DNA from 2 places in the Streptomyces sp. 796.1 genome. Region 1 is predicted to be linked to the other one. Evidence: riboswitches for the same ligand, from Rfam matches in the RefSeq annotation. Region 1 holds a riboswitch; the other holds the start of a gene.
The links. A riboswitch is a leader RNA that binds a small molecule or an ion and turns the genes downstream of it on or off. The one in region 1 is predicted to bind S-adenosylmethionine.
Positions count from the first base shown of each region.

Region 1 (11,571 bases):
GGGCCAAGGCGCACGGCCGGCCGGTCCTGGCGCTCGCCGGCACCATCGGCGCCGGCGCCCGGGAGGTCCGCGGCGCCGGGGTCGACGCGTACCGCGGCATCCTGCCCGCCCCGGTGGGGCTCGCCGAGGCGCTGGACCGGGCCCGCGAGTTCCTCACCGACGCGACGGAGGAAGCCCTGCGCATGATCCTCATCGGCACCCGCATCGACGCCGGCGCCGGCCGCCACACTGGCGGCCACCCAGGCACCCACAGCAGCCCCCACGCCAGCACCCACACCAGTGCGGCCCGCCCTCCCGCACCCAGCGTCGAACCCCCGGCCGTCCGGGCCGCCCGGGCCGTACGCGGCTGACCGCCGGCGGGACCGGGGCGGGAACACGGCCCAGCGGGGCCAGGGCGGGGCACGATCCGAAGGGGCCAGGGCCGGGCCGCGCCCCCCCCCAGCCCCCGCCACCCACCCGGCCACGACGACCGACCCACCACTCAGCCGGCCGAATCAACCGGCCCGCCCCGCCCCCGGGTCGGCCGAAACGACCGACCCACCACGCACCAGAGCGAGCCACCCCGCCCCGGCTCGGGCTCAGTGCGCCTGCGCAGCCACCCCGCGGTCCGGCACGCAACGGCCGTTCTCCGTGCGGTAGTTCCACTGCGCACCCTGCTGCACCAGCTCGCGCACGGCCCGTACGAACCGCTCCACGTGCTCGTCCGGGGTGCCGGCGCCGAAGCTGACCCGGATCGCGTTGAGCGAGCGCTCGCCCGGCGCGCCCTCGGGGGCGCCGCACTCGCCCGGCTCGTTCGGCTCGCTGTCGAGCAGGGTCCGCACCAGCGGGTGGGCGCAGAACAGGCCGTCCCGCACGCCGATCCCGTACTCGGCGGAGAGCGCGGCGGCGAAGTGCGAGCTGTTCCAGCCGTCCACGACGAAGGAGATGACGCCGACCCGCGGCGCGTCGTCGCCGAACAGCGACAGCACCCGCACCTGCGGGACCTCCGCGAGCCCGGCCCGTACGGTGGCGATCAGCCGCTGCTCACGGGCGACCAGCGCGTCGAAGCCCGCCTCGGTCAGCGCCCGGCAGGCCGAGGCGATGGCGTACACGCCGATCACGTTGGGCGAACCGGCCTCGTGCCGGGCCGCGCTGGTGTGCCACTCCACCGCCACCTCGCCGTCCGCGCCGCGCGCCACGGTGCGGCTCGCGCCGCCGCCGGCGAGGTACGGCTCGGCCTCGCGCAGCCAGTCCGTGCGCCCGGCGAGCACCCCGGAGCCGAACGGCGCGTACAGCTTGTGGCCGGAGAAGGCGATCCAGTCCACGTCCAACTCGGCCACGTTCACCGGGTGGTGCGGGGCGAGCTGGGCCGCGTCCAGCACGATCCGGGCGCCGTGCGCGTGCGCAGCGTCCGCCAACTCGCGCACCGGCCACAGCTCACCGGTCACGTTCGACGCACCGGTCACGCAGACCAGCGCCGGCCCGCCGTCCCGCTCGCGGTCGGCGAGCGCCCGCTCCAGGGTCCGTACGGCCGCGTCCGGCGTGCGCGGCGCGTCCAGGTAGGTCACCCGCACGCCCTCGCGCTGCTGCCAGGGCAGCAGCGCCGCGTGGTGCTCGGTCTCGAACACGAAGACCTGGGCGCCCGCGGGCAGTACGGCGGCGAGCAGGTTGAGCGAGTCGGTGGTGGAGCGGGTGAAGACGACCTCGTCGTCGGGGCGGCAGCCGAGGAAGCGGGCCACGTCCGCCCGGCTGGTCTCGAACAGGTCGGTGGAGAGCTGCGAGAGGTAGCCGGCGCCGCGGTGCACGCTGCCGTAGTACGGGGCGTACGCGGCCACGTCCTCCCAGACCCGGCGCAGGGCGGGGGCGCTGGCCGCGTAGTCGAGCGCGGCGTAGCCGACCTCGCCGCCGGTGACCAGCGGCACCCGCACGTCGGTGCCGAGCACGGGCAGCGGCGCGCCGTCGGTCGCCGTCGCGGTGCAGGCGCAGGCGTCCTGCGCCTGGCAGCAGGCGTCGGCGTCAGCGGCGGCGTCAACGGGGGCAGCGGCGGCGACGGTGGACGGGGCGGCGGCGAAGGGGCGCGTGGACATGGCGAGATCTCCCGGCAGGGCAGGGCTTCACACGGCGGAAGCGGCGTGGTTTGGGGGACACCGACGACCAGTGGGCGCGACGACGTGCCGGGCACGGCGGTCGATCGGTGGGAAACGGCCCGGGACACCTTCGTGCGCACGCACGGGTCACCAGGCCGGAAAGGTCCGGACATCCGGATGGAGGAAAAGCGGGGCCTTGACCGGCCCTAGCGCATTCGCTGATTCACTGAGCATCTCCCTCGACCACCAGGACCCCTGGCTTTCTCACTCGGATCGTCGGATCGAGTGCGAGGGGTCCGCGCTTGCCGTAAGCCTCGCTGCCTACGGCCTGGTCATCACCCGGGGCACCCCGCCACGGACGGAGGGTTGCCGGACAGCGGGCCGGGGCCTGTGTCGCTGTCACTCGTGACCTGGAGAGCATCATGCCACACCACACGACGAGCGCAACCACCCCCCGTGCCCCAAAGACCTCACACCATCGCCTCCGCACACCCGTCTGCGCCCCACTACGCCCTGCCTGCGGCAGCTCCGTACGGCGGCTCCGTACGAGGGCTCCGTACGGCGGCCCAGAAAGCCGCGAGGGCGCGCCCCCGTACGGGAACGCGCCCTCGTGCCACGGTCGGCGCACCGTCTGCCCGACGGCCGGCCACCGATCGGCCGGCTACTCCTGGGTGGCGGCCACCCAGCGCTCCAGCGTCCGCTGCGCCGCCCCCGAGTCGATGGATTCCGCCGCCCGGGCCAGCGCCGCACCGATCCGCTCGGTCAGCGGCGGCAGTTCGGCCGCCGGGGCGCCCGCCTCGAAGCGGGCCGCCGACTCCGCGGCGGCCCCGACGTCCGCACCGTCCACGCCGTCCAGGGCGACCAGCGCCGCCGCCGAGTTCAGCAGCACGGCGTCCCGCACCGGACCCCGCTCGCCGGCCAGCAGCCGCCGGGCCACGTCCGCGTTGTACGAGGCGTCGGCGCCGCGCAGGGCCTCCACCGGGACCAGTTCGATGCCGACGTCCCTGGGGTCGAAGCGCTGCTCCCGCACGGCGCCGTCCCGTACCTCCCAGACCCGTGAGGTGGCGGTGGTGGTCAGCTCGTCCAGGCCGTCGTCGCCGCGGAAGACCAGGGCGCTGGTGCCGCGGCCGGCCAGCACACCGGCCAGGATCGGCGCCATCCGCGGGTCGGCCACGCCGGTGGCCTGGGCGGTGACCTTGGCCGGGTTGGTCAGCGGGCCGAGGAAGTTGAACGTGGTGGGGATGCCCAACTCGCCGCGGGCGGTCGCCACGTGCCGCAGCGAGGGGTGGAACTTGACGGCGAAACAGAACGTGATGCCCGCCTGCTCCGCGACCTCGGCCACCCGTGCCGGCGTCAGGTCCAGGCTCACGCCCAGCTTCTCCAGCACGTCGGACGCGCCGCTGGCCGAGGAGGCGGCCCGGTTGCCGTGCTTGACGACCCGGGCCCCGGTGCCGGCGACGACGATCGAGGACATGGTGGAGATGTTGACCGTCTTGGCCCCGTCTCCGCCGGTGCCGACGATGTCCACGGTGGGCCCCGGCACCTCGATGAGCTTGGCGTGCGCGTACATCGCGCGGACCATGCCGGCGACCTCGTCGACCGTCTCGCCCTTGGCCCGCAGCGCGACCGCGAACCCGGCGATCTGCGCGTCGCTCGCCTCGCCCCGCATGATCCGGTCCATGGCCCAGGCGGAGGCGTCGGCCGCCAGGTCCTGTCCGGCGAGCAGGGTGCGCAGGACGCCCGGCCAGGTGTGGGCCGTCCCGCTGTCGCCGCCTGTCGGGGTCGCAACGTTCATGGTCCACGCTCCTGGTGGGTGGGTCGGCTTTGCGAGCCACCCTATCCAGGGCCCGGAACGGCGAAGAACCCCGTCCAACCATCGGACGGGGTTCTTCGCTGTGGCGATCAGCAGGTGATCAGAAAGGGATCAGTGGTGACCGTGGCCGCTCGTGATCTCCTTGTACTCCTCGGCGGTCGGCTTGGCGATCTGGCTGTCCTCGCCGTACAGGCCCTTGGAGAGCTTGACCCGCAGCTTCTCGGACCGGCTGGGCTTGCGCGCCACGCCGTTCTCGTCCACCTCGGGTTCGAGCTCCAGCGGCTTGTACTGGTCGTGCGCCGTGAGCGTGTGCAGTTGGTCCTGCGACAGCGGCTCGTGCACCTCGATGAACTCGCCGTGCGGCAGCCGCTTGATGATGCCCGACTCGCGGCCGTGCAGCACCTTCTCCTTGTCGCGCCGCTGGAGACCCAGGCAGATCCGCTTGGTGACGATGAACGTCACCACCGGCAGCACGAAGAACGCGATCCGCGAGAACCAGGTGATGGCGTTGATCGACAGGTGGAAGTGGGTGGCCCACAGGTCGTTTCCACCCGCGACGAGCATCGTCAGGTACGTGGTGATCCAGGCGACGCCGAAGCCGGTACGGGTCGGCGTGTTGCGCGGCCGGTCCAGCAGGTGGTGGTTGCGCTTGTCACCGGTGGCCCAGGACTCGACGAACGGGTACACCGCGATGGCCAGCAGCACCAGCGGGAAGATCACCAGCGGGATGAAGACGCCCAGGACCAGGGTGTGGCCCCAGAGGTTGATCTCCCAGCCAGGCATCACTCGGATCAGACCCTCGGCGAAGCCGAGGTACCAGTCGGGCTGGGCACCGGTGGAGACCTGGTCCGGTCGGTAGGGGCCGATGGCCCACACCGGGTTGATGGTGGCGACCGCGGCGATGGCCGCGATGACACCGAAGACCAGGAAGAAGAAGCCTCCGGCCTTGCCCATGTACACCGGCAGGAACGGCGTGCCCACCACGTTGGTGTTGGTCTTGCCGGGGCCGGCCCAGTGCGTGTGCTTGTGCAGGAACACCATGATCAGGTGCGCCACGACCAGGCCCAGCATGATGCCGGGCAGCAACAGGATGTGGATCGAGTAGAACCGGCCGACGAAGTCGTGTCCGGGGAACTCGCCGCCGAACAGGAACATCGACAGGTACGTGCCGACCAGCGGCACCGACAGGATCGCGCCCTGGGTGAACCGGACACCGGTGCCGGAGAGCAGGTCGTCGGGGAGCGAGTAGCCGGTGAGGCCGGTGAAGAGGCCGAGCACCAGCAGCAGGAAGCCGAAGACCCAGTTCATCTCACGCGGCTTGCGGTACGCGCCGGTGAAGAAGACCCGCATCATGTGCACGAACATGCTGCCGACGAAGATCAGCGCGGCCCAGTGGTGGATCTGCCGGATCAGCAGACCACCGCGGACCTCGAAGCTGATCTTGAGCGTCGACTCGTACGCCTCCGACATCCGGATCCCCTGCATGGGGACGTAGGGGCCGTCGTAGACGACCTCGCCCATGCTGGGGTTGAAGAACATCGTCAGGTAGACACCCGTGAGGATGATGATGATGAAGCTGTAGAGGCAGACCTCACCCAACATGAAGGACCAGTGGTCCGGGAAGATCTTCCGCATGTTGGCCTTGGCCAGGCCGTAGATGCCCAGTCGGCTGTCGGCCCAGTCGGCGACGCGCTCGCCTGCTGGAGCCTGCTTGCGCCGAGTGTCAGTTGCAGTACTCATCCGCGCTCCCAGTAGGCAGGACCGACGGGCTCCGCGAAGTCGCCCAGCGCCTCAAGGTAGCCCTTGTCATTGACCGTGATCCGAAGCTGCGGCAGTGCGTGGCCGGCCGGGCCGAAGATCACGCGACCGCCGTCGGTCAGGTCGAAGGTCGACTGGTGGCACGGGCACAGCACGTGGTGCGTCTGCTGCTCGTAGAGGCTGATCGGGCAGCCCACGTGGGTGCAGATCTTCGAGAACGCGACGATGCCCTCGTGCGACCAGTCAAGTTCGCGCTTGTTCTTGATGTCCTCCGGCTGGAGCCGGACGATCATGAGCGCTGCCTTGGCGATCTGGTTGTTGAAGTCGTGGTCCTCTTCGCTCATGCCCTCGGGCATGGCGAACACCAGCGATCCAACGGCGATGTCCTCGGGGCGCAGCGGCTCATGGGTGTTCTCGTTGATGAGCATCTTGCCCTTGGCCCACTTGGTGTGCCGGAGCTTGGTGCCCGGCAGCGGGCCGAGGTCGCGCAGCAGCACCAGACCGGTGAGCGGCACCATGGCCAGCGCGCCGATCAGGGTGTTGCGGACCAGCTTGCGGCGGCCGAGGTCGGACTCGCGGGCACCGTCCCGGAAGCCGGCGAGCACCTCCTCGCGCACCTCGGGGCTGGCCTCGATGTCGTGCCGTTCCTCGGGCACCTCGACATCGGTCATCAGCGTGCGGGCCCAGTGGATGGCACCGGCGCCGATGCAGAACAGCGCCAGTCCCAGGGTCAGGCCCAGCGACAGGTTGAGCGCGCTGACGTGCCCGATCGGGAAGACGTAAACGATCTTGTCTACCGGGAACGAGACGTACGAGGCGATGAAGCCGATGGTGGACAGCATCGAGATCGTGAACAGGCCGGCGACCACGCGCTCGGAGCGCTTGGCGGCCCGCTCGTCGATGTCCTGCACACGGTGCTCGTGCGGGGGCAGCCCCGGGTTGGCGAACGGGTCGTCCCGCGTCGCCAGCGCACCGCCCTCGGTGTCTTCCTGCTGCTGTGGCAGGTTCTCTTCTGAGTTGTCTTGGCTGCTCATGACTTCTTGGCCTTCGTGGTCCGGGCTGCGACCCAAATGGTGATGGCGACCAGAGCGCCCAGGCCGAACACCCAAGCGAACAAGCCCTCAGCCACCGGGCCGAGTCCACCCAGTTGGAAACCACCAGGGCTCTCGGTGTCGTCGCTGTTGACCTTGTCGAGGTAGGCGATGATGTCCCTCTTTTCCTTCTCGGGCATGACCGAGTCGGGGAAAGACGGCATGTTCTGCGGGCCGGTCTGCATGGCCTCGTAGATGTGCTTCGGGCTCACACCGTCAAGAGGGGGCGCGTACTTGCCGTTGCTCAGTGCCCCGCCCTTGCCCGAGAAATTGTGGCACTGGGCGCAGTTCGAACGGAAGAGCTGCCCACCATTGGCGGAGTCCTCCGTACCGTCGAGGCTGTACTGGCTCTTGGACGGCGTTTCCGGGCCGGCGCCGAGCGAGGCGACGTACGCCGCGAGCTGCTCGGTCTCGGCCGCGGTGTACACCTTCGGCTTCTTCGGCACCTGGGCACCGTTTTGCTGGGCCGGCATGCGGCCGGTGCTCACCTGGAAGTCCACGGCGGCGGCGCCGACGCCTACCAGGCTCGGACCGTCAGATGTGCCTTGGCCGCCAGTGCCGTGGCAGCTTGCGCAGCCCACGGCGTAGAGCTTCTTGCCCTCGTCGATGGCGAGGGAGGTCTGGGCCTCGTCGGCCTTGGCCTTGTCCGCCGGCGCGAACGCGGCGTAAAGCCCCCCTGTGGCCGCCAGCGCGAAGAGTAGGACGACGAGCGCCGCCAGCGGATGGCGCCGTCGTGCGGAGAGCTTTTTCACGGATTACCCCGGTGTCAGGATCTTCTGCGTCGATGCTTCTGGCTGCGTCTCTTGGTGAAACGCGGGTCCGGTGCGGGACCGGTTACTTGATCATGTAGATCGTGGCGAAGAGGCCGATCCAGACGACGTCGACGAAGTGCCAGTAGTACGACACGACGATGGCTGCCGTCGCCTGCTCGTGCGTGAACCTCTTAGCCGCGTACGTCCTGCCCAGGACCAGCAAGAACGCGATGAGTCCGCCCGTCACGTGCAGCCCGTGGAAGCCGGTGGTCAGGTAGAAGACCGAGCCGTAGGGGTCCGACGAGAGCGACAGGCCCTCGTGCTTGACCAGCTCGGTGTACTCGAAGACCTGACCGCCGATGAAGATCGCACCCATCACGAAGGTGATCACGAACCACATGCGCAGCTTCTTCACGTCGCCGCGCTCGGCGGCGAAGACGCCGAGCTGGCAGGTGAGGGAGGAGAGCACCAGGATCGTGGTGTTCGTGGCAGAGAACGGGAAGTTCAGCGCATCGGCCATTTCCTTCCAGTGCTCGGCCCCGGTCACCGATCGGAGGGTGAAGTACATCGCGAAGAGGGCCGCGAAGAACATCAGCTCGGAACTCAGCCAGATGATGGTTCCGACGCTGGTGAGGTTCGGCCGGTTGACCGACGGGTGCGCGTGCCCGGTATCTGTTGCTGTTGCTGTCGCCACGACCGACATTATGTCGGTCGCTTATCCCGCCCTCACCTCGGGGGGTCCCGTTCGGAGTGTCAAGGCTGTTCAAGCGGCTCGTACGGCCTATTGCGGCGGTCCCCCGAAGGAGCGAAACGGTAGCGCTCGCTCCGCTACGCGTTCCGCCCGCCAAGCCTTCTGACGGTGCGTCGGGCCGGTCACGGGTCCGTACGCCCTCTCCTCGCGGCGGCCCCGGGCGCAGTAGCATCCGCCCCACGGACCCACTCCGTAACGCGCCGTCCACCTGCCTGGAGGTAAGAATGCGGCCCACTGCCACGGTGCTGGTCTACAGCGATGACGCGGGCACCCGCGAGCAGGTCCGGCTGGCCGCCGGTCGGCGGCCGGCGGCGGACGTCCCCGAGGTCGAGTACCTGGAGTGCGCCACGCTGCCCGCGGTGCTGGAGGCCCTGGAGGCCGGCGGCGTCGACGTGTGCGTCCTGGACGGCGAGACGGCGCCCGCCGGCGGCATGGGCGTCTGCCGGCAGATCAAGGACGAGATCTACGCGTGCCCGCCGGTGCTGCTGCTCATGGGCCGCCCGCAGGACGCCTGGCTGGCCACCTGGAGCCGCGCCGAGGCGGCCGTGACGCTGCCGGTCGACCCGGTGGCGCTGGCCGACGCGCTGGCCGGCCTGCTGCGCCAGGGGAAGCCGGCCGTCCGGGCCTGAGCAGATCGCGTACGGGCCCGCGCGGCCCGCACACAGCAGGACCGAGGGGCTCACCGCTGGGCAGCGGTGAGCCCCTCGGCGCGTGCCCTCCTCCCCTCGCTGGCGTGGCTGGTGGGACCGGGCCCGGACCGCGACCTGCGGGCCGGCGCGCGGCCGTTACGCCGGGCGGGTCCCGGTTGGGCCGATCGGGCGGCCGGGCGCGCGGGTCAGACGGCCGGGCGCAACCGGGCCGCGTCGGCCGCGCCGCCGCCCTCGCCCGCGCCCAGGGCGCTGCCCTTCCGCCAGGCGTCCCAGGACAGGTTCCAGTCGCCGAAGCCGTTGTCGAACGGCGTCATGGTGGACCCGTCGCTGCCGACCACGGCGACGAGGTCGCCCGGGCGGACCAGGTCGAAGAACCACTGCGCGTTGGCGGAGCTCATGCCCGTACAGCCGTGGCTGACGTTGGCCGCCCCGTGCGAGCCTGACGACCAGGGCGCGGCGTGCACGTACTCGCCGCTCCAGGTGACCCGGGTGGCCCAGTGCACCGGCAGGTCGTAGGAGTCGGCGCTGCCTTCTGCGATGCCGATGCTGGTGCCGCGCATGCGGACGAAGGACTCCTTGGCGAGCACCACCTTGATGCCGTTGCGGGTGGCGAAGCCGGGTTTGCCGGTGGTGACCGGGATGGTGCGGATCGTCTTGCCGTCGCGCTTGACGACCATCTGGTGGGCCGAGGCGTCGGTGACGGCCTCGATCCGGGCCCCGGTGCGCAGCGTCAAGGGCCGTGCGGGGCCCCCGTAGAGCCCGTCGGCGACCTTGATGCCCTCCAGGTTGCTGCGGGCGGTGACGGTGGCCCTGGCGGGCCAGTAGGCGCGCGGGCGGTAGTGCAGGGAGCGGTCGTTGACCCAGTGCCAGGCGCCTTCGACGACGGGCTGGGAGTGGACGCGGAGGGCGCGCTCCACGGTGGCCCGCGCGGCGCGGTCCTTGACCGGGGCGCTCAACTCGGCGGTGATGGGCTGGCCGACTCCGTAGGTGCCGCTGTCGGGGCCGAAGCGCACCCGGAGCAGTCGGTCGGCGGGGGTGGTGTTGAACCCGATGGTCTTGCGGCCCGGCCGGCCGTCGGCGTTCTCGGTACTCACCCGGAGGGTGTAGTGGGCGCCGGCGGCCAGCGGCGCCGTGGAGCGCCACCGCTTGCCGTCGGGGGTGAGCTCCCCGCGCAGATACCGGCCGGTGGCGTCGGTGGCTGTCACGTCGGTGATGCGGCTGTCGCCACCCTTGGCGGTGACTTCCAGCGGCTCGTCGGGGTCGGCCGCGCGGCCCTTCGGACCGCCGCTGAAGGCGATCTGTTCCGCCGCGTCGTAGGGCTTGTCGGCCAGCGGATCGGTGCCTGAACCGCCGCAGGCCACGGCGCCTATCGCCAGCGGCGTCACCAGGAGGGCGCAGCGGATGGGTATTCGATTGCGAGAGGTGTGGTTCATGACCACACGCTAAGAACGCGGGCCGGATTCGGCGCGCGCAGCGGCGCAAACGAGGGGCGTGCCCGGCGCGGTACGGACCGGGGTGCGCGAGAGGCCCGGACTCCCCCGATGGGGTGTCCGGGCCTCGTGCGGCGGGGTGCTCCCTACTGGGTGCGGTTCTCGCCGCGGTAGTACTCGAAGACCCAGCCGAAGATGCTGATCAGGATGATCGGGGCCGAGAAGTACATCAGCCACCAGCCGAAGATGACGCCGAGGAAGGCGAACGCGCCACCCACCGCGAGGAACAGCGGCTGCCAGCTGTGCGGGCTGAAGAAGCCCAGCTCACCGGCGTCGTCAGCGACGTCGGCGTCCTTGTTGTCCTGCGCCCCGGTGTCCACCCGGCGCGCGGTGAACGCCAGGTAGTAGCCGATCATGATGCTCAGACCGAACGACAGGGACAGGGCGGTCGTACCGACCGGCTCCTTCGACCACACGCCATAGACGATCGCCATGGCGAGGATGAAGACGGCGAGCCAGATGAACATCCGGCCTTGGATCTTCACTTGCCGGCCTCCTTGCCACCCGCGAGGGCCTTCTCTTCGGTGTGCCCGACGTTCTCCAACTGGTCGAGCGCCGCGATCTCAGGGTGGTGCAGGTCGAACGCGGGGGATTCGGAGCGGATGCGCGGCAGTGTGAGGAAGTTGTGCCGCGGCGGCGGGCAGGACGTCGCCCACTCCAGCGAACGGCCGTACCCCCACGGGTCGTCGACCTCGACCTTCTTGCCGTACTTGGCGGTCTTCCACACGTTGTAGAAGAACGGCAGCATCGACAGGCCGAGCAGGAACGAGCTGATCGTGGAGATGGTGTTCAGCGTGGTGAAACCGTCTGCGTGGAGGTAGTCCGCGTACCGGCGGGGCATACCCTCGGCGCCCAGCCAGTGCTGCACCAGGAACGTGCCGTGGAAGCCGATGAACAGCGTCCAGAAGGTGATCTTGCCGAGCCGCTCGTCGAGCATCTTGCCGGTGAACTTCGGCCACCAGAAGTGGAATCCGGAGAACATCGCGAACACCACGGTGCCGAAGATGACGTAGTGGAAGTGCGCGACGACGAAGTACGAGTCGGAGACGTGGAAGTCCATCGGCGGCGAGGCCAGGATGACGCCGGTCAGACCACCGAAGGTGAAGGTGATCAGGAAGCCGACGGCCCACAGCATGGGCGTCTCGAAACTCAGGCTTCCCTTCCACATGGTGCCGATCCAGTTGAAGAACTTCACACCGG
Region 1 covers NZ_JBLIWA010000034.1:67,193-78,763, forward strand. Annotated here, with positions in the region: gene ACMA1D_RS22350 (glycerate kinase) at 1-350, shown strand, start outside; gene ACMA1D_RS22355 (aminotransferase class V-fold PLP-dependent enzyme) at 579-2,066, opposite strand; SAM riboswitch class IV at 2,360-2,477, opposite strand; gene trpD (anthranilate phosphoribosyltransferase) at 2,728-3,861, opposite strand; gene ACMA1D_RS22365 (cytochrome b) at 3,991-5,619, opposite strand; gene ACMA1D_RS22370 (Rieske 2Fe-2S domain-containing protein) at 5,616-6,671, opposite strand; gene ACMA1D_RS22375 (c-type cytochrome) at 6,668-7,480, opposite strand; gene ACMA1D_RS22380 (heme-copper oxidase subunit III) at 7,563-8,183, opposite strand; gene ACMA1D_RS22385 (hypothetical protein) at 8,456-8,860, shown strand; gene ACMA1D_RS22390 (Ig-like domain-containing protein) at 9,067-10,314, opposite strand; gene ACMA1D_RS22395 (cytochrome c oxidase subunit 4) at 10,458-10,856, opposite strand; gene ctaD (cytochrome c oxidase subunit I) at 10,853-11,571, opposite strand, start outside.

Region 2 (11,571 bases), on a different contig from region 1:
GGCACCAGCGAGGCCACCGTGGTGCGCACCGCCCGGCTGCTCGGCTATCCGGGCTACCGCGATCTGCGGCTCGCCCTCGCCGCGCTCGCCGCCCAGCAGGCCGCGGGCCGGGCGCCGGCCGTCACCGCCGACATCGCGGTGGACGACCCGATCGCCACCGTGGTCGCCAAGCTCGCCCAGGAAGAGCAGCAGTGCCTGGCGGACACCGCCGCAGCGCTCGACACCAGCCAGTTGGACGCGGCCGTGGCGGCGCTGGTCTCGGCCCGCCGCATCGACGTGTACGGGATCGCCGCCTCGGGCCTGGTCGGCCAGGACCTGGTGCAGAAGCTGCTGCGGATCGGGCTCATCGCGCACGCGCACACCGATCTGCACCTCGCGGTGACCGGCGCCGTGCAGCTGCGGCCGGGCGACGTGGCCATCGCCATCACGCACTCCGGGCGCACCGCCGACGTCATCGAACCGCTGCACACCGCCTTCGCGCACGGCGCCACGACGGTCGCGATCACCGGCAACCCGGCCGCCGAGGTCGCACAGTACGCGGACCTGGTGCTCACCACGTCCTCCGCCCGGGAGAGCGAGTTGCGGCCGGCCGCCATGTCCAGCCGGACCAGTCAACTCCTGGTCGTGGACTGCCTGTTCATCGGCGTCGCGCAGCGCACCTACGCCACCGCTGCGCCCGCGCTCTCGGACTCCTACGAGGCACTGGCGCACCGCCGCACCCCCCGTACCAGCCGCTGACCCGACCCCCGGTCGGCCGGGGCGACACCCACCCGACCGCCTTCCCCTCCCCCTCACTCACCCCTCATATCCCTCACCCGCCCCACCCCTCCCTCGCCCCTCCGCCTCGTTCCCCTCACTCCCCTCGCTCAGCTCCCGCTCCGTCTCCTCCCGTACCGAGAAAGAGCCATCGCCGCCATGAACACCAGCGCCGACGGTGTCCGGCCCGGGCCGCTCCGGGCCCAGCTCGACACCCTGACGACCGAGGCGTACCGCCCGGAACTAGCCGAGATCGACCGGCTCGACACGCTCGCCATCGCCCGGCTGATGAACGCCGAAGACAGCGCCGTACCCACCGCGGTCGCCGCACAGTTGCCCCAGGTGGCGGCGGCGATCGACGCGGTGGCCGACCGGATGGCCGGCGGCGGCCGGCTGATCTACGCGGGCGCCGGCACCGCGGGCCGCCTCGGCGTGCTCGACGCCAGCGAGTGCCCGCCGACCTTCAACACCGCGCCCGAGCAGGTCATCGGGCTGATCGCGGGCGGCACGCCGGCCCTGGTCACCTCGGCCGAGGACGCCGAGGACAGCAAGGAGCTGGCCGCCGCCGACCTGGCCGCGCTGCGCCTGACCGAGCGCGACAGCGTCGTCGGCGTCTCGGCGTCGGGTCGCACGCCGTACGCGGTCGGGGCCGTCGAGTACGCGAGGGCGCACGGCGCGCTGACCGTCGGGCTGGCCTGCAACGCGGGCTCGGCACTGGCCGGCGCGGCCGAGCACGGCATCGAAGTGGTGGTCGGCCCGGAACTGCTCACCGGCTCCACCCGGTTGAAGGCGGGCACGGCGCAGAAGCTGGTGCTCAACATGATCTCGACGCTCACGATGATCCGGCTGGGCAAGACGTACGGGAACCTGATGGTGGACGTGCGGGCCTCCAACGACAAGCTGCGGGCCCGCTCCCGGCGCATCGTGCAGTTGGCCACCGGCGCGTCGGACGAGGCGACCGAGGCGGCGCTCGCGGCCACCGGCGGCGAGGTGAAGCCCGCCATCCTCACGCTGCTCGCCGACGTGGACGCGCCGACCGCGGACCGGCTGCTGACGGATGCGAACGGCCACCTCCGCGCGGCCCTGGACACGGCCCGTACGACCTGAGCGGCGCGGGGAACGGGCCCCGGCCCCGGCCGCCGGGCCGTCCCCGAGAACGCCCGAGGGCGGCACCCGCAGTGGGTGCCGCCCTCGTTCGTACGGAACAAGCTGATCCGCTGGGGATCAGAAGTCCATGTCACCGCCCGGCATGCCGCCCGGGGCGCCCGCAGCAGCGGCCTTCTCCGGCTTGTCGGCGATGACGGCCTCGGTGGTGAGGAACAGCGCGGCGATCGACGCGGCGTTCTGGAGCGCGGAGCGCGTCACCTTGGCCGGGTCGATGATGCCCTCGGCAACCAGGTCGACGTAGTCGCCGGTCGCGGCGTTCAGACCGTGGCCGGGGGTCAGGTTGCGCACCTTCTCCACGACGACGCCACCCTCAAGGCCGGCGTTGACGGCGATCTGCTTGAGCGGGGCCTCCAGGGCCAGGCGCACGGCCTGCGCACCGGTGGCCTCGTCGCCTTCGAGCTCCAGCTTCTCGAAGACCGCGGAGGCCTGGAGCAGGGCCACGCCACCGCCGGCGACGATGCCCTCTTCGACGGCCGCCTTCGCGTTGCGAACGGCGTCCTCGATGCGGTGCTTGCGCTCCTTGAGCTCGACCTCGGTGGCGGCACCGGCCTTGATGACGGCCACGCCGCCGGCCAGCTTCGCCAGGCGCTCCTGGAGCTTCTCGCGGTCGTAGTCGCTGTCCGAGTTCTCGATCTCGGCGCGGATCTGGTTGACGCGGCCCTGGACCTGCTCGCTGTCACCAGCACCGTCGACGATGGTGGTCTCGTCCTTGGTGATGACGACCTTGCGGGCGCGGCCCAGCAGGTCGAGACCGGCGTTCTCCAGCTTGAGGCCGACCTCCTCGGAGATGACGGTGCCACCGGTGAGGATGGCGATGTCGCCGAGCATGGCCTTGCGGCGGTCACCGAAGCCCGGGGCCTTGACGGCGACGGACTTGAAGGTGCCCCGGATCTTGTTGACGACCAGGGTGGAGAGGGCCTCGCCCTCCACGTCCTCGGCGATGATCAGCAGCGGCTTGCCCGACTGCATGACCTTCTCCAGGAGCGGGAGCAGGTCCTTCACCGCGGAGATCTTGGAGTTGACGATCAGGATGTACGGGTCGTCCAGGGACGCCTCCATACGCTCCATGTCCGTCGCGAAGTACGCGGAGATGTAGCCCTTGTCGAAGCGCATGCCCTCGGTGAGCTCCAGCTCAAGCCCGAAGGTCTGCGACTCCTCGACGGTGATGACGCCTTCCTTGCCGACCTTGTCCATCGCCTCGGCGATGAGCTCGCCGATCTGGGTGTCGGCGGCGGAGATGGAGGCGGTGGAGGCGATCTGCTCCTTGGTCTCCACGTCCTTGGCCTGCTCAAGGAGCTGCGCGGAGACGGCCTCGACGGCGCGCTCGATGCCGCGCTTGAGGGCCATCGGGTTGGCGCCCGCGGCGACGTTCCGCAGGCCCTCCTTCACCAGCGCCTGGGCCAGGACGGTCGCGGTCGTCGTGCCGTCACCGGCGACGTCGTCCGTCTTCTTCGCGACCTCCTTGACCAGCTCGGCGCCGATCTTCTCGTACGGGTCTTCGAGCTCGATCTCCTTGGCGATGGACACACCATCGTTGGTGATCGTGGGGGCGCCCCACTTCTTCTCAAGGACGACGTTGCGGCCCTTGGGGCCGAGGGTGACCCGGACGGCGTCAGCGAGCTGGTTCATCCCACGCTCAAGACCGCGCCGTGCCTCCTCGTCGAACGCGATGATCTTGGCCATGTGAAGTGGTCCTCCCAGGACTGGGGGCCCCCGGCCAGTGGCTGGGGGAGGGTGAATACTCCGGACCGCGTGGCGCCCGCGACGGACGGCCTGCCTGCCCCGCGGTTCCTTGCCCCGCTTGGCCTGCGGGCCTCACCGACCCGATCCTTCTGTCACTCTCGACAGCAGAGTGCTAACGCCAATGATTAGCACTCGGCACCTTAGAGTGCAAGGCCGCTCCGCTAGGAGCGTCGATGGGGGGTGGTGGTCGGGGACGCGGCGGGCGCAAGGTCGCTCCGTCAGGAGCGTCGTTGAGGGGTGGTGGCCGGGGACGCGGCGGGCGCAAGGTCGCTCCGCTAGGAGCGTCAGTGGGGGGCGGCGGTCGGGCCCGCCTCCGGTGCGAGTCGGGTTACCCCGCGATGCGGGGCCCCGTGTCGGCGGGCGGGGCGCCGGCCGTGCCGTACGCCCGCCACCTGCCCCGTACGCATCCGCCGCCCACCGCACACCGCCCGCCTTCGCCGTACGCATTCGCAACGCGCGGGAACGTCTGACGGCCGCATCACCGCCCCGCCCCGCCGTCTGGCCGCCCCACCGCGCCGCCCAGAGGGCCGCTGGGGGCGCCGGGCCCGCGGGTGGCCCCGGGGGTTCCGGGCCCGCAGAACCCGCTGCGGACATGCGAAGGGCCCGCACCCCCCTGCCGAGGGTGCGGGCCCTTGTTTCGCGCAGTCGGTCGGCGCTCAGCCGGCCACGCGGACCATGTCCGCCTGCGGCCCTTTCTGACCCTGCGAGATCTCGAACTCGACCCGCTGGCCTTCCTCAAGGGTGCGGTAGCCGTCCATCTGGATCGCGCTGTAGTGGACGAACACGTCCGCACCACCGTCGACCGCGATGAAGCCGTACCCCTTCTCCGCGTTGAACCACTTGACGGTGCCCTGAGCCATTCCAAACTCCCCTATTGCTGGCCCTTGCGCAGGACCGCACTCCGCGGACCCGGGTCAGACCTCACCCCTGAGAAACCCCTCGCCATCGGCCAAGGGAGCCCCGGGGGCGTGCGCCGGAACGCGTCGACCGCCGCTGAATGTATCTGCCCAGATGCCCAGAGCAACAGGTCAATCGGACGAGAATTCTGGGCGCGCGTCATCGGCTATACGGGGTTAACTCCGGTGAATACCGGTCAAGTCGGGCCGGACATGGCGGCACTAACCCGGCAAATCATGTCCACATTTCACGCACATTTTGACGGGTTCTCATATGCGCTCAACGCACGGGCCCGTGAAGGGTGCGGGGGAAGCGGGGAGTTGCGGGTGGGGCGGAACCGCGAGTGCGGGGCGGAGCTGGGGCTAAACGGAGAGAGCCACACCAACTCTATCGCGGTTCTGAGCACGGAATTGCCCCGTCCGCTTTCTTGTGGACGGGGCAATTCCGGCAGTTCGTGGCAGGTGACGGGCGATCAGCCGCCGGCGACGGCCGGGATGATCGAGATGCCCGCGCCGTCCGGGGTCGCCGTCTGGAGGCCCTCGGCGAAGCGCACGTCGTCGTCGTTGACGTACACGTTCACGAAGCGGCGCAGCTTGCCGTCCTCGTCGAGCACCCGGGCGGCGATGCCCTGGTGGTTCTTGTCCAGGTCGGCCAGCACCTCGCTGAGGGTCGTGCCCTCGGCGCTGACCTCGGCCTTGCCGCCGGTGTAGGTGCGCAGGATGGTCGGGATGCGGACGTTGACGCTCATGGGGTCACCTTCGTGGGAGATGCGGGGAAGTGTGCTGTCGCGGCGGGCCGGCGCGGGCCCGCCAGTCCACGGCCGACGTCCGGCCGGCGGCCGGGGCGCGCCGGCCAGGACCGGCGCGCGGGCCTCAGCCCGCCAGGCCGGCCGCGCGGAACGCGTCGAGGTTCGGCTTGATCGTCGCCGTCGGACCGGTGGTGGGCGCCACGGCGTCCAGCGTCTTGAGGCCGTCACCGGTGTTGAGCACGACGGTCGTCAGCGCCGGGTCGAGCTGCCCGGTCTCGATGAGCTTCTGGGTGACGCCGACGGTCACGCCGCCCGCGGTCTCCGCGAAGATGCCCTCGGTGCGCGCCAGCAGCTTGATCGCGTCGACCACCTGCTGGTCGTTGACGTCCTCGACCGCTCCCCCGGTGCGCCGGGTGATGTCCAGGACGTACGGGCCGTCGGCCGGGTTGCCGATCGCCAGCGACTTGGCGATCGTGTTCGGCTTCACCGGGCGCACCACGTCGTGCCCGTCCTTGAAGGCGCGGGAGACCGGCGAGCAGCCCTCGGCCTGGGCGCCGAAGATCTTGTACGGCTTGTCCGCGACCAGGCCGAGCTTGATCAGCTCCTTGAGCCCCTTGTCGATCTTGGTGAGCTGGGAGCCGGAGGCGATCGGGATGACGATCTGGTCCGGGATCTCCCAGCCGAGCTGCTCGCAGATCTCGTACGCGAGCGTCTTGGAGCCCTCGCCGTAGTACGGGCGCAGGTTGACGTTGACGAAGCCCCAGCCCTCGCCGAGCGGGTCGCCGATCAGCTCGCTACAGAACCGGTTGACGTCGTCGTACGTGCCCTCGATGCCGACCAGCTCGCCACCGTAGACCGCGGCCATGACGACCTTGCCGGCCTCCAGGTCGTGCGGGATGAACACGCAGGAGCGGAAGCCCGCGCGGGCGGCGGCGGCGCCGACCGCGCCGGCCAGGTTGCCGGTGGAGGAGCAGGAGAGCGTGGTGAAGCCGAAGGCGCGGGCCGCCTCGACGGCGATGGCCACCACCCGGTCCTTGAAGGAGTGGGTGGGGTTGCCCGAGTCGTCCTTGACGTACAGGCCGCCGGTGACGCCGAGCGCGTCGGCCAGCCGGTCGGCCTTGACCAGCGGGGTCAGGCCCGGGTTCAGGTTGGGCTTGGCGGCGACGTTCGCGGGGACCGGGAGCAGCGGGGCGTAGCGCCAGATGCTGTTCGGGCCGGCCTCGATGCGCTGCCGCAGCGCCTGCGGGTCACCGGTCGGCAGGTCGTACGCCACTTCGAGGGGGCCGAAACAGAGCTGGCAGGCGAAGATCGGGCCGAGCTCGAAGCGCTCGCCGCACTCGCGACAGGACAGCGCGGCGGCGGGGCCGAGGTCCACTGGGGCGGAGGCGTCCGACGTGGCGGGAGCGGTGGGAGTTGCGGTGACTTGCACAGCCATGATGGCGAGGCCCTTTCTCCTCATCTTCCTCGCGGCGCACTTCGCCACGAGACGGAATTGGCACCTTCCCCACCGGGAGCCTCGCGGTACGAGTTTCCGGCTGGAGGGTTGCCGGGGCTTCAACGGGCCGTATCCCTCTGCCCCTCTGGATGAGCGGTATGGCACTGGGCTCCTTGGAGCCAGGCGTTTGTGGGCGAGATGACCCCGGCATGCGACGGTCATCCGCGTTGTTCAAGACTGTAACCGAAGGTTGGAACAGTACGGACAGTCGTCCGAACCACGAGATGAACGTAACATCGAGCGCTGCTCGCCGCGCATAAGGAGTCACGCAGGTGCTGGAAGAGGTGGAGCGCTGGCTGAGCCGCCGGTCCTGGTCCGCTGCCGACCGTCAGCTCGACCGGCTCCTGGCGGCGAAAAGGGCTGGTGGGGCCACGGTCAGCGTGGTGTTGCCGGCGCTGAACGAGGAGGCGACGGTCGGCACGATCGTCGCCACGATCCGCCGCGACCTGATGCGCGACGCGCCGCTGGTGGACGAGCTCGTGGTGGTCGACTCGGGCTCGACGGACCGCACCGCGGCCGTCGCGCGCGAGGCCGGGGCGCAGGTGGTGCACCGGGACGACCTGCTGCCGCGGCTGCCGACGGTGCCCGGCAAGGGCGAGGTGCTGTGGCGCTCGCTGCTGGCCACCCGCGGCGACATCGTCTGCTTCGTCGACGCCGACCTGCGCGACTTCTCCTCCACCTTCGTCTCCGGCATCGTCGGACCGCTGCTCACCGACCCCGAGGTGCAGTTCGTGAAGGCGATGTACGACCGGCCGCTGGGGCAGGTCGGCGACGTGGGCGGGCCGGCCGCGGCCGACGCGCCCGGGCCCGGTTCCGGTTCCGGTTCCGCCGGGCAGGGCGGCCGGGTGACGGAGCTGGTGGCCAGACCGCTGTTGAACCTGCACTGGCCACAGCTCGCGGGGTTCGTCCAGCCGCTGGGCGGCGAGTACGCGGCGCGCCGCTCGCTCCTTGAGCGGCTGCCGTTCCCGGTCGGGTACGGCGTGGAGCTCGGGCTGCTGGTGGACGCGTTGCACACGGTCGGGCTCGATGCGCTGGCCCAGGTCGACGTGGGCGTGCGCCGCCACCGCCACCAGGACGGCCAGGCCCTCGGCCGGATGGCGGCGGCGATCTACCGCACGGCCCAACTCCGGCTGGCTCGCGGCTACTTGGTGCGTCCCCGACTGACCCAGTTCCAGCGCGGCGCGGACGGCGGCTTCGAGCCGCACACCCATCCGGTGGACACCGAGGAGCGCCCGCCGATGATCGAGGTCCCGGAGTACGCGGAGCGCTGGGCGGCGTAGCCACGGCGGGCCGCGACCCGACCACGACACGGCCACGCGCGACCACGGCGCGACCGCGACAGGGAGCCGGCGACAGGCACGGGCACGACCGGGACAGCCCGCCATCACCGACGGTGACGGTGCGTGCGCGTCGTGGTACGCGGGGTGGGTCCCCTGGTGCGTACGGGGCGGGGTGGGGGCTGCGCGGGGTGGCTCGGCGGGGATGGCCGGGGACGCGGAGAGGTAACGGAATCCGCCGCACCGGCGCGTACCGGAGTCGGCGTAGCGCGGGCGGTCCGGTCGGGTGGCGCGCGGAGACGGCGGGTGGGAGCGCGGCGGGGGCGACGGCGTACGTACGTTTGAGCGGTTCCGGTCCTGGCTAGGCTCGCGGCATGGTCTCCGTCCATGGCGAGCAGGAAGCCGTCGACTCCGTGCCGGCCACCGGTCCTGGACCGGGCGCCCGGGTGCTGGTCGCCTCGAACCGCGGGCCCGTCGCGTACGCGCTGACGCCCCCGCCGACCCATTCGCCCTCGCGAACGCCGCCCCCGGGCGAGGCGGGCGCGGCGGACGCACCCGCGGAACCGCCCGCCACACCGGAACCACCCACGACATCGGCGACGCCGGCAGCACCAGCCGCGCCGGCGGTGGCTCCGGCCGCGGCCGGGCTGACCGCCAAGCGCGGCGGTGGCGGCCTGGTCTCCGGGCTCTCCGCGATCGGCGCGGACGCCGACTCCGTGTGGGTGTGCGCCGCGCTCGGCGACGGCGACCGGGAGGCGGTGCGGCGGGCCGCGGCCGGCGACCCGACGGCCGGCGGCCGGCGCGGTGCGCCGCTCGACCCGGCGGACACCGGCGGCCAGCGGGTGCGGATGCTGGACATCGAGCCCGAGGTCTTCACCGCGGCGTACAACGGGGTGGCCAACTCCGTGCTCTGGTTCGTGCACCACCTGCTCTACCAGACCCCGTTGGAGCCGGTCTTCGACGAGGAGTTCCGGCGCCAGTGGGAGGCGTACGAGGCCTACAACGCCGCGTTCGCGGACGCGCTCGCGCGCGAGGCGGGTCCCGGGGCCGCCGTCCTGGTGCAGGACTACCACCTGGCGCTGGTTCCCGCGCTGCTCCGGCAGCGCCGCCCCGACCTGCGCGTCGGCCACTTCTCGCACACCCCGTGGGCCCCGCCGGACTACTTCCGGCTGCTGCCCGACGACGTCGCAGCCGCCGTGCTGCACGGCATCCTGGGCGGCGACCGGGCGGCCTTCCTCACCACGCGCTGGGCCGAGGCGTTCGCCGACTGCTGCGCCCGGGTGCTCGGCGCCCGGATCGGCCGGGACGCGGCGACCGGCGAACTCACCGTGGAGTCGGCCGGGCGGACGACCCGGCTCGGGGTGCACGGCCTGGGCGCGGACGCGGAGTTCCTGCGCAGCCGCTCGCGCGCCGCCGACGTGACGGAGCGACTGGCCGCGCTGCGGGCCCAGATCGAGGGCCCGGGCGCCACCGACGGGCCAGCCGGCTCGGAGCACCGCGCGCCGGCCCGGAAGGTGATCGTCCGGGTGGACCGCACCGAGCTGTCCAAGAACATCGTGCGCGGGCTGCACGCGTACCGGCTGCTGCTCACGGACCATCCCGAGTGGCGCGAACGGGTGGTGCACGTCGCCTTCGCCTACCCCTCGCGGCAGGACCTCGCGGTCTACCGGGCGTACACGGCCGAGGTGCAGCGGGTCGCCGACGCGATCAACGAGGAGTTCGGCACGGCGACCTGGCAGCCGGTCGCGCTGCACGTGAAGGACGACTTCGCGCGCTCGCTCGCCGCGTACCGGATCGCCGACGTGGCGCTGGTGAACCCGATCAGGGACGGCATGAACCTGGTCGCCAAGGAGGTCCCGGTGGTCTCGGACGCCGGCTGCGCGCTGGTGCTCTCCCGGGAGGCCGGGGCGCACGCCGAGTTGGCCGACGACGCGCTGCCGGTCAACCCGTACGACGTGCAGGAGACGGCCAGGGCGCTGCACGAGGCGCTCCGCATGGACCCGGCCGAGCGCGCCGAGCGGACCAAGCGGCTGGCCGCTGCGGCCACGGCGCTGCCCCCGCAGGAGTGGTTCCTGGCCCAGTTGCGGGCGCTCGGGGCGGCGTAGCGGGCGCGCCTCCCGCGCGGAGTGGCGGGTCCTGCCTCACGGGGTGGCCCGTCTCCCCCGTCGCGGGGCGGCGCGTCCTCCCGCGCGGAGGCGATGAGCTTCCCGCGCGGGGCGGCGGGGCCCACCTGGAGGCGGCGCGCCTCCCGCGCGGGGCCGGTGAGCTTCCTGCGCGGCCTCAGCCCAGTTCGTGGGCGAGTGCCCTCAGCAGGGCGACCACGCCCGCCGGGCCGGCCACGACGAGGTCGGCCCGGTCGGCGAGTTCGGTGACCTCGTTGCTGCCGCTGCACACCAGGAGGCCGGGCGTGCCGTCCGCGCGGCGGCGTGCCACCGCGTCGAAGGCCGCGAGGTCGCCCAGGTCGTCGCCCGCGTACAGCACGGTCTCCGCGTCCACGCCGCGCACGAACTCGGTGAGCGCCGCGCCCTTGTCCACGCCCGGCGGGCGCAGCTCGATGACCAGGCGGCCCGGTTCGACGGCCAGGCCGTGACGGGCGGCGAGCTCACCGAGCGGGGCGCGCAGTGCGTCGAAGGCGGCCTGTGGTGCCGCGGCCCTGCGGGTGTGGACGGCGACGGCCCGGCCCTTGTCCTCGATCCACGCGCCGGCCGCCGCGGTGGTCCCGTCGAGCACGCCGGGCAGTTCGGCGCGGACGGCGGCCACCCCGGGGTGCGGCTCGGGGGCCCGGAGTTCGCCGGTCGCCGCGTCCCAGCGCTCGGCGCCGTAGTGGCCGAGTACGACGAGGTGTTCGAGTCCCGGGACGCCGGCGAAGCCGCCGTAGCGCACCGCGACGTCGGCCGGGCGGCCGGTGAGCACCAGCACGGTGCCCACCAGCGGGGCGAGCGCGGCCAGGGCCGGGACGGCCGCCGGGTGGGCGCGGGCCTGCTCCGGGTCGGGGACGATCTCGGCCAGCGTGCCGTCGAAGTCGAGTGCGACGACGGCCCGTCGGGGCCGTGCCAACAGCGCGGCGAGCCCGGCTCGGCCCGCGTCGGTTGAGGGGACGGGAATGCCCATGCGGCCGACCCTACCGGCGCCACCCACCACCGCCACCAGTGCCGGATCGGCCAACGCGGGGGTGGTGGTGCGGGCGGGCCCGCACGGGTTCAGCGGGCCGCGGATCGGCGCGCGTCCGGCCTGTCCGGCCAACCCACAGCGGGTCCGGCGGGCCGCGGGGCGGCGTTCGTCCTACGCGGCCGGCCGGTCAGCGGCGGTCGCGGCGGGCCTGGCGGACCCGGCGCAGCCGGTTGACGGTGACCGCGTCGTGGCGCAGGGCGCGCGGGTCGTCCAGGAGGGCGTTGAGGAGTTGGTAGTAGTGGGTGGGCGAGATGCCGAGCCGTTCCCGGATGGCCCGCTCCTTCGCGCCGGGGCCCGACCAACCGCGGCGCTCCAGC
Region 2 covers NZ_JBLIWA010000031.1:72,448-84,018, reverse strand. Annotated here, with positions in the region: gene ACMA1D_RS21225 (MurR/RpiR family transcriptional regulator) at 1-738, shown strand, start outside; gene murQ (N-acetylmuramic acid 6-phosphate etherase) at 916-1,863, shown strand; gene groL (chaperonin GroEL) at 1,981-3,606, opposite strand; gene ACMA1D_RS21210 (cold-shock protein) at 4,323-4,526, opposite strand; gene ACMA1D_RS21205 (MoaD/ThiS family protein) at 5,036-5,311, opposite strand; gene thrC (threonine synthase) at 5,436-6,746, opposite strand; SAM riboswitch class I at 6,764-6,902, opposite strand; gene ACMA1D_RS21195 (glucosyl-3-phosphoglycerate synthase) at 7,079-8,086, shown strand; gene ACMA1D_RS21190 (alpha,alpha-trehalose-phosphate synthase (UDP-forming)) at 8,458-10,188, shown strand; gene otsB (trehalose-phosphatase) at 10,364-11,194, opposite strand; partial or broken gene ACMA1D_RS21180 (DUF3263 domain-containing protein) at 11,382-11,571, opposite strand, start outside.
Region 2: another riboswitch for S-adenosylmethionine. It lies ahead of thrC (threonine synthase); the one in region 1 lies ahead of ACMA1D_RS22355 (aminotransferase class V-fold PLP-dependent enzyme).